Regions from separate parts of the Priestia sp. J2 genome, predicted to be linked through region 2. Evidence: a T-box and tRNA genes for the amino acid it is inferred to sense, from the RefSeq annotation. Region 2 holds a T-box; the other holds one or more tRNA genes.
The links. The T-box of region 2 lies ahead of trpS (tryptophan--tRNA ligase). A T-box ahead of a tRNA ligase gene usually reads a tRNA of that ligase, here a tRNA-Trp.

Region 1 (7,241 bases), 1.5 Mb from region 2:
TAAACAAGATACACCTTTTCCTAGATATTTTCCAAATACTACATCATTGATTTCTACCAGATTTTTATCTTTAAATAAAAGTCCGAGAGCTATATATACTTTCACTAATACAAATCCGCATGCTACTCCAAGGATAGCCGGAATCCAAGCGGTTTGCTTAGAATCAACAGTCATAGCCGCTGGAGCAATAACAATTGTGCTTCCAATTGTATAAAGCATGACGAGCATGCGAAATTGAATCGTTGAAATTTTAACTACAGGTTTCACGGTATTCACTTCCTCGTCTTACGTATTAAGATAATAAATGAAGTAAAAATATGCTGATTGGTCTAAAGATAGCAGCTGATAAATCAGAAGGATTTGGAACATACAAACCCAGTGCTTTACAGATGCTTACGGACGTTCCAATTACAAGAACTGTGTAGAATAGCCATAATTCTTTCTTCGCTTTTTTTTGCCGTAAGTTAGGTACTTCAAACCAAATGACGAGCGTGCAAACAATAAGTAACCCGAATACCCCTAGCATAGACTAGCTCCTATACATGAATAATTAATGTTATATTTTCCAGAAAAATAACTACTTATACTGAAGGTGCATTCTCTATTAAAGGTTTTTGATTTTTTAGTCGCTGTTAGAAGAATGCTGCTTTTTGTTTTGAATAAATCCTGCAATTAAAAGGAAAAGCGGATATAAGATGCCTACAAGTAAGCTGTAGGGAATCCACGTTTTTGTATCCCAATCTTTTTGATAAGAAACGCTTGGATACACAATAAGGGAAAGTGTAATCATGATGAGTGCGACTGGAAAAGAAAATAGCTTGTAGTCCTTTATATGAAATACATTGGCAAACCCCAAAAGAGTAGCGTAAAAGTAAATGCAAAGCTTAAAAAAGAGAGTAATAAACCACAAAATAGCAATGACTACTTCAATTCCTTGAAGAAAGTTTCCTACATCAATTCTTCTTCCTAATTCATAGCTTGGAAACATGGTGATTTGGGAGTAATAAGGACCAAGCACTAAAATTCCGAGTAAGATTAACGTAACCATCACTAGTCCACCGGCTATATTCCCTATATAAAAAGATTGAGTGGACTTTTTTGTGTCTGGTGTATGGGAAGGGAAAATCATAAGCAGAATCGTATAAGTCAAAGAACTCATGCTTAAAAACGTTAAAACAGCCCGAATAAAAGCTTTTGGATGTATTTCGAACACAGGCTGAATATGCTCTATTTTAATTTGCGGAATCATAGACAAAATCAGAAGTCCGAACAATCCGACAAACCAAGGGAATAAAATCTCGGCACTTCGTGCAATAACTTCTATTCCTAGGCGTACTCCTACGATAACCACACTCATAAACGCAATGTGGATGGCTGTAAGCGGCGTGTAGGGAAGAATTTGTGTAGTGAGAAAATTCCCTACATAGTAAAGAACTTGACTGCTGATAAACAAATTGGATAATACAAAAACAGCAGAAACAATCTTTCCAAACAGTTTACCTAAAATTTTTTCGTTCATTTCCATCAGCGTAAGCGTTGGAAACATTTTTCCTAGTGAGGTAAAAAGCAAAACTAAGCCAATTCCTGATGCTACACCGAAAAGTGCTGCAATCCAGGCGTCTTGATGAGCATCAGCCGTAATAGCAGCAGGCACAACAATAATTGTGCTTCCGATGCTATATAAAGTTACTAGCTTGCGAAATTGCGCAGCCGAAATATTGATTTCATTAAGCAAAATGAGCACATCCTTTTGCCATATACACGAATTAAGTGATCCAACGGAATAATAAGTGACTTAAAGGCTGAAACATTGCTTCTACCCAATCAGAAGGGTTCGGTAGAGGCAGCCGAAAGATTTTTGCAAGAGCGATCATGATACTGATTGTCATGAATACAATAAAAATTTTCCGTTCTTTTTTATGAGAGTGTTGAGGTAATCTTTTTATTTCCATCCATATAATCCCTGCACAAATGATCAAAAAGGAAAGAAACAAGTGCATGCAGTCAACCCCAATATATTTTGACGTTCAAATAGGCTATTCGTATGATGTCCGCTAAAGAAAGTGATTATACATTTATGTAAAATATAGAAAGTATTTCAAGGGATAAAAGATATCATTGGACGCTCTTAAATAATAAAGGAATTTGTTATGCGGAATATTTACGCAGCTTCAACCTATCGAAACGTCGTATGAATAAGTGGAAAAATGCCACACTATAGAGTGAACAAATGGAAAGGAGCACTATGATGAAAAAATTCCCATATAACAAAGATAAACAACAATCATTTCAAGCAGCACAGCAGGGGCATAAAGAAGCAGTAGATGCATATGAACAGGCAAATGAAGCTAAAAATGATGCATCGTATGGACATGAAGCGAAGCAAGCGATAGGTGAAGTGAACGAAGCCTCTCAGCAAATCGAAAATGCGCTTGAAAATGCTTCTGAAACACAGCGTCAGCGTTTAACTGAGTTTCAGCAAGACATAAAAGATATGGAAAACGACCTTAATCAATAAAAGAGTAGCTGTTTTACTTAGACTTACAGCAGGTTCACAATAGAGTATAAATTGCAAAAGCAGAAGATAATGAACTTCTGCTTTTTTTTATTGGCAGAGTGAATGTAGGTTTCGTGTATATAATGGCTTTTAGCAGTTGTTTGGAGGGCAAGGCGAAGGCTCCTATAGGGAAAACAGAATAGGTGAGACCCTGCAGGAGCGGAAGCGAAGGCTTGCACGGAAATCAACAGTAGTGTAACAAATAATCCATCGTTCCATTCTTATTTTAAAAGGTATAGAAGTTAAAAAAGTAAGAATCCTAATAAAAACAGAACGATAAGAATGGAAAGGGATTGTGACAGGAAACATGCTAATAAATATACTAATAATGATTGTCGTATTGTACTTCATATATGTATTCGTAACTGCAGTGGTACTGTTTTATGTCCCTTTGCACAAGGGAAAAGACTTAAAAGTAATGAATACTGAGAATTTTTACGGAAAGAAAGAATCCACAGACCGTGTTATGCTTTTGGAAAACGGTTATTTTTCAGGGCTTGTTCGGATGCAGATGATTCAAGAAGCGAGGCATACAATCGATATTGCGTACTTTTCCATCGGCAAAGGTCGTTCGTCGGATTTACTTATGGGTGCTTTATTCGAAGCTGCGGACCGAGGTATACGTATTCGAGTGCTGTTAGACGGGATCTCTCATGGGCTAAAAGGCAAGAGAAAAAATGTTCTTTATGCTCTAGCTTTCCACAATAATATTGAATTAAAGTACTATGAGCCCTTTACTATTCTTAAACCTTGGACATGGCATAACCGTCTTCACGATAAAATAATAGTAGTCGATGGCCAATTAGGTATTAGTGGAGGACGAAATATCGGAGATAAATACTTGGCCAGTCAACCGGATAAAAATTTTGTCTATGACCGTGATGTGCTGATTTATAATACAAAGCAAGAAAGTAATAGTGTCATTCTCTCAATGGAGAAGTATGTAGAGAAATTATGGAACCACCCGTATACGCGCAAAGCTTTTCCGAAGCTCAAGAAAACTAAACAATTTCGTGGCCTTTCAGGAAAGAAATTGTTAATAGATCAATACGAAGAGGCCAAAAAAGCAAACGAACCCTTTGTCCATCCTTATATTGTATGGAGAGAATCAACGATGCCTACAAGAAAGGTTTCTTTTATTGCAAATCCTATTCAAAGAATGAATAAAAGCCCTTTTATATGGAAAACGTTTATTAAGCTTTCTGAGCAAGCTGAAAAATCCATTGTCGTTCAAAGTCCTTATATTGTACCAACAAAAGAGATGGAACAGTATATAGATAAGTCAGTAAAATCTAAAGTGCAAAGAATTATTTTAACGAATTCTATTACGTCCACTCCGAATGCTATGGCTTTTTCTGCATACTTAGGAGTGAAAAACCGCGTCATAAAAGCGGCTTCAAAGCTTTATGAATATCAACAGCCTTATTCCATTCACGGGAAATCCGTTGTTTACGACCAGCGTTTGAGCGCAGTTGGTTCTTTTAACTTAGATTCACGTTCTGTATTTTTAAATACTGAATCTATGGTTATGATAGATAGTGACGAATTTGCAGCCGAGCTAACAGGGGCTATTGAAACTAAAATTTCTCACAGTACGCTTGTGGGAAATGAGGGGGAACCTGTGGGTTTTAATACGGATTCTCAAAAAAACGTGCCTCCTGTAAAATCTGCACTCCTCCATATTCTTTCAGTCTTCACGCGATTTTGGAGACATTTTGTATAGTTCTGCACTTTTCCTGAAAAAGTGCTTTTGCAGAAAGCTTATAAAAATAAATGGTAGAGGATAAAAGGTGCTGCAACTGGTGGTGGGAAGTGTGAAAAGCTGTGATATGCCTCACAGTTTTTTTGAAGTCGCCAGTACTAGTCATGATTCATAAAAAGACCTATTGACGAAATTCCATATATGTTTTATTATAATATAGCGTCGTCAATAAACGAGGTTCTTTTGAAGAAATCATTTCTAGGGGCATAGTTTAAAGGTAGAACTACGGTCTCCAAAACCGTCAGTGTGGGTTCGATTCCTACTGCCCCTGCCATTTTGGAGTTATTTTTCAATTCACACGCGGGTGTGGCGGAATTGGCAGACGCGCTAGACTTAGGATCTAGTGTCTTATGACGTGGGGGTTCAAGTCCCTTCACCCGCATCTTTACTTTTATATATTGCGCGGAAGTAGTTCAGTGGTAGAACACCACCTTGCCAAGGTGGGGGTCGCGAGTTCGAACCTCGTCTTCCGCTTCTTTTCAAAAGCAGTTTGCATGTGCAAACTGCTTTTTTTGTTGTAGAAATAAAGATTTTTACTATGCTGTTTTTAATTAGAAATAGTTTATTCAATCAGTGCTGCTTATACGTATTGCTTTCATGAATATACACATATTATTGGGGTTACATTAAAAGCTAATGAACGATACGTGAAGACGTCTAATATGGTTTTTAAGATAGGGGAGAGTCCTATGGAATCTAGTTGGTTTTCAATTATACCGTTTTTAATTGTTATTCCAATAGCTATTTTCACCAAACAAGTGCTGCCAGGGTTGTTTTTAGGCTTATTAGTAGGCGCTTATTTGATTGATCATTCGATTGTCGGAGGTGTTGAAAAGTTACTTCACTACGTTGTACAAGCTCTTAGAAATAAAAGTAATATAGAAATCGTTGTCTTTTTATACGCGTTTTCAGGGCTTATCGGAATGATTAAGATGGCTGGAGGAGTTAAAGGTTTTGTGGAAACAGCTGCAGAAAGAATTGATACAAGAAAAAAAGCTCTTATTTTAACCTATGTTTCAACCATTGGAACATTCAGTGCTCCCACCTTTCGTTTTGTGACGATCGCGCCCATTATGAGAGCGCTGCTGAAAAAAGTGAAAATGACGACAGCAGAGCTAGGGTTTGTTATTGAAACAACTGCTACTCCTGTTATCGTCTTAATTCCCGTGGCAACGGCATTTGTGGGATATATGGTCTCAATCATTCAAATGGCAATTGATCATCAAGGCATAAAACAAGACGCTTATTCTTTGTTTATTCAAAGCATTCCTTATAATTTCTTTTCGATTGTGATTATTTTAGTAGGGATTTATTTCAGCTTTTTTCATCATTCAACGTCTACGGCTCCTATGAAGCTCGAGGAAGAAGACGAAAAAGATTGGCATGATTGTCATCCTTGCGTATCGAAGGATTTGCCTTCTAAGCCTTGGAATTTGTTAGTACCTTTACTTGTTGTGATTTCACTTACCTTACTTTTAACATGGTGGAGTGGACATCGTAAGAGTCACACCTTTTTTGAAGCATTTATTAAAGCAGACGTGTTAGAAGCGATGGTAGTAGCTTTAATTATGACTACGTTAATTACCCTCATTTTTTTCTTGTTTCAGCGCTTTACATTACAGAATTTGCTTAATGGTTTTATCACAGGAGGCAATGACTTGATGTCCGTTATTTTGTTGTTATCGGTAGTATGGGGATTATCCGCTGTGACAGAAGACTTAGGTTTTTCAAATTTCGTGACGGCACATTCTAAGTGGATTCCTCAAATGTTTGTCACTCCGTTCATGTTTATCTTTGGAGCCGCTATTTCTTACTTTATCGGATCTGCTTGGGGAACGTGGGGGATTTTAATGCCGCTTGGCGTATCGCTTGCAAGTTCTGCAGATCTTTCTTTGCCGTTAATTATCGGTGCGGTGTTTGCGAGCGGTTCCTTTGGAGCGTTTTCTTCACCTTTAAGCGATGATACGAATACCATCGCCAAAATATTAGATTTATCTGTTATTGAATATGCCAAATATAAATTAAAGCCAGCTTTAATTGCAGCGGGAATAACAGTTGCTTTCTATCTTGTTGTATCTTTCTTATTTTGAATGAGAAAAATAGCCGTCTAGTATCAATTTTTCATTTTTTTTAATTTAAAGTATGCATACAGTCCTAATGACAGGCACACTAGGATGATACAAGTAAGCGGAAATAAGATGGTATTAACAAAATGATCATAAAACCATATATACACGCACATCACCTCAATAATTTTAACGCCATTTTTTTATTTAGTAGAGATACACTATCTGTGCTGCTTCTTCCTATTCTTCAAAAAGGCGATAATCAGAAGCAGTAGGGGTACGATAGAAAATAGCGGCATATGCAAAAGAAATCTCGCTACGTGCAGTCCTTCATAAAGGTGTTCTTGAAAATTACTAGCGATTGTAATCGACAAAAATAACACAATGATGCCTAAAGGATACGCTAGACGTGAAGGAGATTTAATTTTAAATAAAGTAGCTGTACCTATTATAGAAGCATAAAACAAGATGCTAACTTTGAAATAAATCCCAATCACCATAGCGAACATAAAAAATACATCTAGACGCTCTAAAAAATCAGCTACTTGGATCGTTTGGACAGTACTAAGAAGAGGGAACTGTGATCTTGTCGTCAGATCAACTCCAAGCACGCTAATGTTAATGATCATCGTAATAATTAGATTAATTCCGCTTAATCCCGTTGCGCATAGCATGGTGACACTCGCTTTTTTGGGATTGCTCAAATAAGGAAGAAGCATGGTAAATACAATAGCCTCTGTGAAAGGAAAATACAGCGTTTCGGTTAAAGCAATTTTTGCAACAGGGAGCACTCCTTCTTTTAATACCGGCTGTAAGTTCTTAAAATCAATTAATCCTGAGCTAATAATTAAAATGA
Region 2 (7,241 bases):
TCGCTGGAACTGAACCGTCTTTTGTAATTTGTTCTGTAATACCTTTACGATCAATTGCATAAGCTAATGCTTTACGAATGTTCACATTGTCTAAAGGTTTTTGTTCTGTATTAAACTTGTACCAGTAAGTACCTGCAATCTCTTGAATGTTTAATGAACCGTCTTTCTTTAATTCAGGAAGTGCATCAGCTGGTAATTGACCGGTAGGCATACCCGCCCAGTCTAATTCACCGTTTTTGAACATTGAAAGTTCAGTGTTGTTATCATTGATCATGTACATTTCAACTTTTTTAAGTTTTACAGCATCTTTATCCCAATAGTTTTCATTAGGAACTAACTCAATTTTGTCGTTATGTTTCCAAGTTTTAAGCTTGAAAGGACCGTTTGACGTATAGTTTTCGCCTGCATTTGTGTACCATTTTTCATTTGATTCAGCAATTTTCGTATTCACTGGGAAGTACGTATAGAAAGCTGTTAATTCTAAGAAATATGGCGTTGGGTTTTCTAATGTTACCTCAAGCGTTTTATCATCTGTTGCTTTAACGGCAACATCATCTAATGAACCTTTTCCTTCATTAGCAGCCTGTGCATTTTTAACATAGTATAATTGATATGCATATTGAGATTCGTTTTTAGGATCTAACGCCCATTTCCATGCATATTCGAAATCTTTTGCTGTTACAGGGTCACCATTTGACCATTTTGCATCGTCGCGAATCGTAAACGTATATTTAGTTTGATCATCGCTGACCTTTACATCTTTCGCCATGGCATTTTCAGGTTTTCCATCTTTACCAATACGAGTTAAACCTTCAAATGTTTGTAATAATACGTTTGATGACGTTGAATCATTAGCTAAGCCTGGGTTCAGTGAGAAAGGCTCAGTTTTAATGTTTACGCGAAGCTCTTGCTCTTTTTTCTTGTCGCCGCCATCACTGCTAGCATTTTCACTGCCACCAGATTCTTTGTTAAATCCACATGCAGCTAAAAACAAGCTCATTACAAGCAGCAAACTGAAAAGAATTGACAACCTTTTCTTCATTGCGTGTTACCCCCTATTAAATTTTGTTTGTGTGGCAACCATATTTTTTTGATATGCACTAATTTCTTAATCCTCTTTCAATACAAAATAATCAGTTATTTTTTCACGTAGTAGAGTGCTAAAGACCTCACTGCAAAATTATTCTTCTACCCTATGAAACTGTCATCAATTGTTTACATGCTGTAAATCCAATGTATGCGCTTAATATGTAGAAGACTCATTCATTACAAAATTCGCTAATTGAAACAAAACATTGGCTATTTTGTTTTTTCTGAAAAATTAAGAAATTGTAATACCTTTGTAAAAAATATGTTTGTTACGCCTATTATAAATATTTTAAAAATTTATTGCAATACTATTATTTAATGGTATTTTTTTGTCATGAGGGAAAAAACCTTATCTTATAAGGATTGTGCCTACTTGTCAGACGTCTAAAATCTTTTTTGTAGTATAGGTATTACAAAGGCATTAGAAATACTAAATAAAAGATTTTTACCAAATCCTCCACCAAATTTTCATTAAGAAATGCTTTAATTAAAAGGTTCTTGTCTTTTTTTGCCGAAGAAAAATTCCAGTAAATTGTCTTATAAACCTTTTTAGCGATAAGATGTTTAAATTCCTGCTTTTTCGCGTTATAATAATGAATAACTATATAATTAAAGCTGTGAAAAAGAGTAGTATGCAGAATTTTCATTTTTAGAGAGTTTGTGGCTGGTGAGAACAAACATTGAAACCTGCAGAATGGACTTTGGAGCTTTCAAGTGCAAAGCTTGAACGTTGATCTCAACGTTACATGAATAAAGATAGTTCACAATAATGTGTGCTAATTAGGGTGGCAACGCGGTCCATTCGCCCCTAGCTTATGCTAGGAGCGGATGGGCCTTTTTATGTTGTATACGTAAACTAGCATCATATATGTGCAGATGAAAGGAAGATTTGATGAAAACAATTTTTTCAGGTATTCAACCAAGCGGTACAATCACTTTAGGCAACTACATTGGAGCGATGAAGCAATTTGTTGAACTTCAACATGACTATAACTGTCATTTTTGTATTGTAGATCAGCATGCAATTACAGCGCCTCAAGACCGTTTAGCACTTCGTAAAAACATTCGCAGCCTTGCTGCTCTGTATGTAGCAGTAGGAATTGATCCAGCAAAATCAACTTTATTTATTCAATCAGAAGTGCCCGCCCACACGGAAGCAGGATGGATGTTACAGTGCGTAGCGTATATCGGTGAACTTGAGCGTATGACTCAGTTTAAAGATAAGTCCGCTGGAAAAGAAGCAGTATCAGCAGGATTATTAACTTATCCTCCACTAATGGCAGCTGATATTCTTTTATACAACACCGATTTGGTGCCAGTTGGTGAAGATCAAAAGCAGCATTTAGAATTAACGCGTGACTTAGCTGAGCGCTTTAACAAAAAATACAATGATATCTTCACTATTCCTGAAGTACGTATTCCAAAAGTGGGCGCACGCGTCATGTCTCTTCAAGATCCTACGAAAAAAATGAGCAAGTCCGATCCAAACCAAAAAGCTTTTATTACGCTCTTGGATGACGCTAAAACGATTGAAAAGAAAATCAAAAGTGCCGTAACGGATTCAGAAGGTATTGTTCGCTACGATAAAGAAAATAAGCCAGGTATTTCAAACTTATTAAGCATTTATTCAATCCTAGCAAATAAATCAATCGAAGACATTGAAGCAATGTACGAAGGCAAAGGTTATGGTGACTTTAAAGCTGACACAGCTAAAGTAGTAGCTGAAGCACTTGCTCCAATTCAAGAAAGATATTATGAATTAGTTGATTCTAGCGAGTTAGATGATATTTTAGATCAAGGTGCCGATAAAGCAAATGCAACGGCTAATAAAATGCTTCGCAAAATGCGAAACGCAATGGGAATTGGCCGTAAACGTTAAAAAAAAACGACTGCTATGCAGTCGTTTTTTTAATTCACTTTTGGCTCTTGTTCAATTTCCCAAAGTTTTTCAAAGAAAGGTTGTCCTTTTACTAAGCGCTCGCATAATAATTTATGTTTCGGTGACCACCCTGACTTCGTTTCATCGTATAGCTGATTCCATACGTCTTGAAACGGCATCTCTTGAATGTCTTCGTATTTCGTTGGATTCCACTCTGTGTACCAGTAGCGGATTTGAGCTGTATTTTTTGTTGTATGTAGCTGATCAAGTGCCATAAATAACAGCTGTTTTAGCTGACGTTCTTTACGTGTTAGCCCTCTCATCGTTTCAGGAGACGGCGAAAGAATATGATGCTCTTTTTTAGTTAGCTCGTCTTCACTGAACTTATATTCTAGCTCTTCTTGATCCGCAATCATCTCATAAACTAACTGTTCTTGTCTTGGAATTAAGCGGCTTTTTCGAATTGGGATATGATAGCCCATCGTATCAATTGCTAAAATATTCGTTCCATCTGTAACAATAAAACAATATTCAACCTGCGTGCGCTCATGATTTTTCCGAATGTATGCTTTCTGATAGACATCTTGTAGTAGTTGTTGAGGTAGCTCGGAAAGATCATTTTCAATGTAATGAAATAAAAGCGGATTTACTTTTAATAACGGTGCTTGATCGAGCAGTTCTACACAATCGTCTTTTCTCCACTCATGGAAATGACACACATTATAACCGTTTTCTTCGCCTTCAAACCAATTAACCCATACATCATGAAGATATAGCATAATTTACCCCTCACTTACTATCTGTTTGTTATCCATCAGTATAGGCAGAGAAAGGAATTTTTATTCCAAATGATGTTATTTTTCTAAAAATTAATTGTAAAATACCTTCGTTTTTGGCTATTATGCAAATGCACTTATTTCGAAGCTCAGACATAACGCCAGTGCTAATGATTGCTACAGGCTTCATGAACTATATCCACCCCTATAAGCAGAAAAAATCCGAGTTTCTTCTATAGTAATAGGTTTGTCAGGAGGTCTGACAAACCTAAAAAAATCTATCACACTTTTGTGATAGATTTTTAACGAAGAGATTTTGGATTTAAAGCATCTTTTAATCCTTCACCAATGAAGTTGATAGCCAGGATCGTAAATGTAATAGCTAAACCTGGCGGAACCCACATCCAAGGCTTATTCTGCAGCACATCTGATTCCCTTGCTTCTGTCAGCATATTCCCCCAGCTCGGCGTATCAGCCGGCACGCCAAAACCGATAAAGCTAATCGCTGACTCAAACACGATAAGGATGGCCATCTGCAAACTGGCTTGAACCACAATCGTTGAAAACACATTTGGCAGCAAATGTTTGAAGATGATTTTAAACGGGCTGCACCCAATGGAAACAGCTGAAAGCACATATTCATTTTCTTTTTCAGCCAAGACTTTGCTTCGCACCAGCCGGGCCGTACTTCCCCAGCTTAGGAAACTAACAACTAGGATGAGCGTCCAAACGCCTGAGATTTTTCCAATTAGAATTGTATTTAACACTACAACAAAAACAATGAGCGGAAAGTTTAAGACAAAGTCTGTAAAACGCATTAAGAATTGGTCCACTTTGCCTCCGTAATAACCCGCAATCGAACCAATAAGAGTTCCGATTAAAATAACGAGTGTTGTACAAGCAACTCCAATCAGTAACGAAGTTCTTCCTCCATACAATGTACGTGCAAATACGTCTCGACCATTTGTATCCGTTCCAAACCAATGCTCACTGGAAGGCGCTGCATTCATCGCCATATAGTCGATACGTGTAATATCTGCTTTTGTAAGCAGCGGTGCAAAAATAGCAAGAAGCGTAATCACAATCATGAAAGCTAAACTTATCATAGCTAGTTTATTTTTAAAAAACTTCTTTCGCGCAATCGCCCATGGAGAAAGGTTTTTAGGAGCTTTCATATTCACTTCTGGCTGTACATCTTTTTTCGTTACAATTTCCATACTTTCTCCTCCTAATCCAAACGAATACGCGGATCTGCTACGCCGTATAACAAATCAGCAACCAGATTCCCAACCAATGTTAAAATTGAAAACAGCATTGTAAGCGACATCATAACTGAGTAGTCACGAGTTGCTACAGAGTCAACAAACAACTTTCCGATTCCTGGATACGTAAAGATTGTCTCTGTAATGATAGAACCGCTAATGATTGTTACAAGATCAAACCCTAAAAACGTAATAAGCGGAATCATTGAGTTGCGTAAGATATGAACATTATAAATTTTAGATTCTTTTGTTCCTTTTGCTCTAGCTGTGCGCACAAAATCTTTGCGACTGTTTTCAATAATATCATTGCGCAAAAATTGGGTATACTGCGCGGTCGACATCAAGCCAAGAATCAGTGCAGGTAATATAACGTGATGAATTCTACTTTGAATAAATTCCCATGATCCCTCTTTTAATCCTACTTCAACAGAACCGCTAAACGGAAACCAGCCTAACTGAAAGGAAAATAAATAAATGCCTACGATCCCTGCGATAAACGATGGAACCGCTAATGCAAAGTAATTATATCCTGCAATAAAGTTATCTGCTAAGGTATACGGTTTTCTTCCTGCATACATACCTAAAATAAATGCAAACACATACGTAATCAAAAGCGAAGTCAAAGCTAAAAAGATCGTATTAGGCATACGCTCTAAAATAATATCTAATGTCGGTAACTTATGAGTTGTTGACTTTCCTAAATCTCCTTGTGCCACTCCCTTTACCCAGTTCCAATATTGAACGTAGATAGGATCGTTATATCCTAGCTTATCACGCATTTCCTCAATGTATTTTGGATCTGTATTACTGGGGTTGATTTCTCCCCCAAAAGGGTCCCCTGGCATCATTTTCGCCAGGGAAAACACAACAAAGGAGATCAGAATCAACATTGGAATCATCCCTAAAATACGTCTTAGTGAGTATTGCAGCATCGTTGACTCTCCTTTACATGTAAAATACTTATTCCGTTACAGACCATTTCTCCGGATCTACAACTACCGTTGATGGATCTAGAGTTACGTTTTTCACACGCTTATTCACAGCATAAATATTGATATTTTCCCATAAAGGAAGTGCTGGCAGCTGCTCGTTAAAGAATTTTTGCCATTTTACATATACATCTTTACGGTATTTATCATCAAATGATTTTTCACTCAAACCGTCTTTAAGCATTTCGTCAGATTCCTTATTTACCCAACGGCCATAGTTCCATTCAGCATTAGAGCTCCATAATCCTGTAGGATCTGGATCTGAACCAGTGTCCCAAGAACCGAAGAACGCTTCTAACGCCTTATCGTCGTTATCTTTCATTTCATTGTACAAGTTAAATTCAACAAGTGAACCCGTTGCTAATTTTGTTTTAATACCAATATCATTCCATGCTTGCATAATAGCCTTCGCACGACCCTCGAAGTTGGCTGGACCAGCATAGTGACCAAATGAGATCGTAAATGGTTTTCCGTTTGGATCTTCTACAAAACCGTCATTATTCTTATCTTTATAACCAGCTTCAGCTAACAATTTCTTAGCTTTTTCTGGACTATACTTGTACTTTGTTAAATCTTTTTGGTCAGCAGCAATCCAGAATACAGACGGAATAACTGTGTTAGAAACAACCGCTTTGTCGTTCATAAATGCTTTTACCATTGCTTTTCTATCTATTGCGTAAAGCAATGCTTGACGAAGTTTTAGATCTTTGAACTTATCATAATCATCTACGTTTTTACCAGCATTTTTATCACGATGTCCAAATCGTAGACCAATATACGAATAACTAGTTGATTTCCCTTCCAAAAAGTCTAAGTTTTCTGCTTTTTCAACTTGCCCTAAATCAGCTGGGCGAACATCCATAATGTCGACATCGCCTTTTTTCAATGCTCCGGCGGAAACAGATGGATCCAGTACTTTTACAACAACGCCATTAAGATGAGGCTTACCTTTCCAATAGTCATCATTGCGTTCCATCTGAACATATTCACTTGCTACCACTTTTTTCACTTTAAACGGTCCAACACCAATAGGCTCTTTACGAACTTGTTTAGACTCTGCAAGATCTTTTACAGCAATTCCTTCATAGTACTTTTTCGGCATTGGATACGGCCATAGATTGTCTAAGTTATTTACACGAACTTCTTTAAACGTAACTTTAAATGTTTGCGGATCTACCACTTCAACTCCGGAAATAGAATCCGCTTTGCCGTCATGATATTCTTGAGCGCCTTTAATATGCTCAAC

Region 1: it encodes a tRNA-Trp, which carries the amino acid that the T-box ahead of trpS (tryptophan--tRNA ligase) is inferred to sense. The anticodon was not compared.

The regions. Positions count from the first base shown of each region.
Region 1 is NZ_CP086208.1:2,191,087-2,198,327, forward strand. It holds gene LJY09_RS11010 (GerAB/ArcD/ProY family transporter) at 1-267, opposite strand, end outside; gene LJY09_RS11015 (hypothetical protein) at 293-526, opposite strand; gene LJY09_RS11020 (GerAB/ArcD/ProY family transporter) at 623-1,744, opposite strand; gene LJY09_RS11025 (hypothetical protein) at 1,767-1,952, opposite strand; gene LJY09_RS11030 (hypothetical protein) at 2,249-2,518, shown strand; gene LJY09_RS11035 (phospholipase D-like domain-containing protein) at 2,886-4,280, shown strand; tRNA gene LJY09_RS11040 (tRNA-Trp) at 4,520-4,593, shown strand; tRNA gene LJY09_RS11045 (tRNA-Leu) at 4,620-4,701, shown strand; tRNA gene LJY09_RS11050 (tRNA-Gly) at 4,722-4,793, shown strand; gene LJY09_RS11055 (Na+/H+ antiporter NhaC family protein) at 5,009-6,409, shown strand; gene LJY09_RS11060 (GerAB/ArcD/ProY family transporter) at 6,607-7,241, opposite strand, start outside.
Region 2 is NZ_CP086208.1:677,300-684,540, reverse strand. It holds gene LJY09_RS03610 (peptide ABC transporter substrate-binding protein) at 1-1,042, opposite strand, end outside; T-box leader at 1,698-1,902, shown strand; gene trpS (tryptophan--tRNA ligase) at 1,979-2,968, shown strand; gene LJY09_RS03600 (YjbA family protein) at 2,998-3,747, opposite strand; gene LJY09_RS03595 (hypothetical protein) at 3,776-3,934, opposite strand; gene opp4C (oligopeptide ABC transporter permease) at 4,047-4,961, opposite strand; gene opp4B (oligopeptide ABC transporter permease) at 4,973-5,938, opposite strand; gene opp4A (oligopeptide ABC transporter substrate-binding protein) at 5,967-7,241, opposite strand, start outside.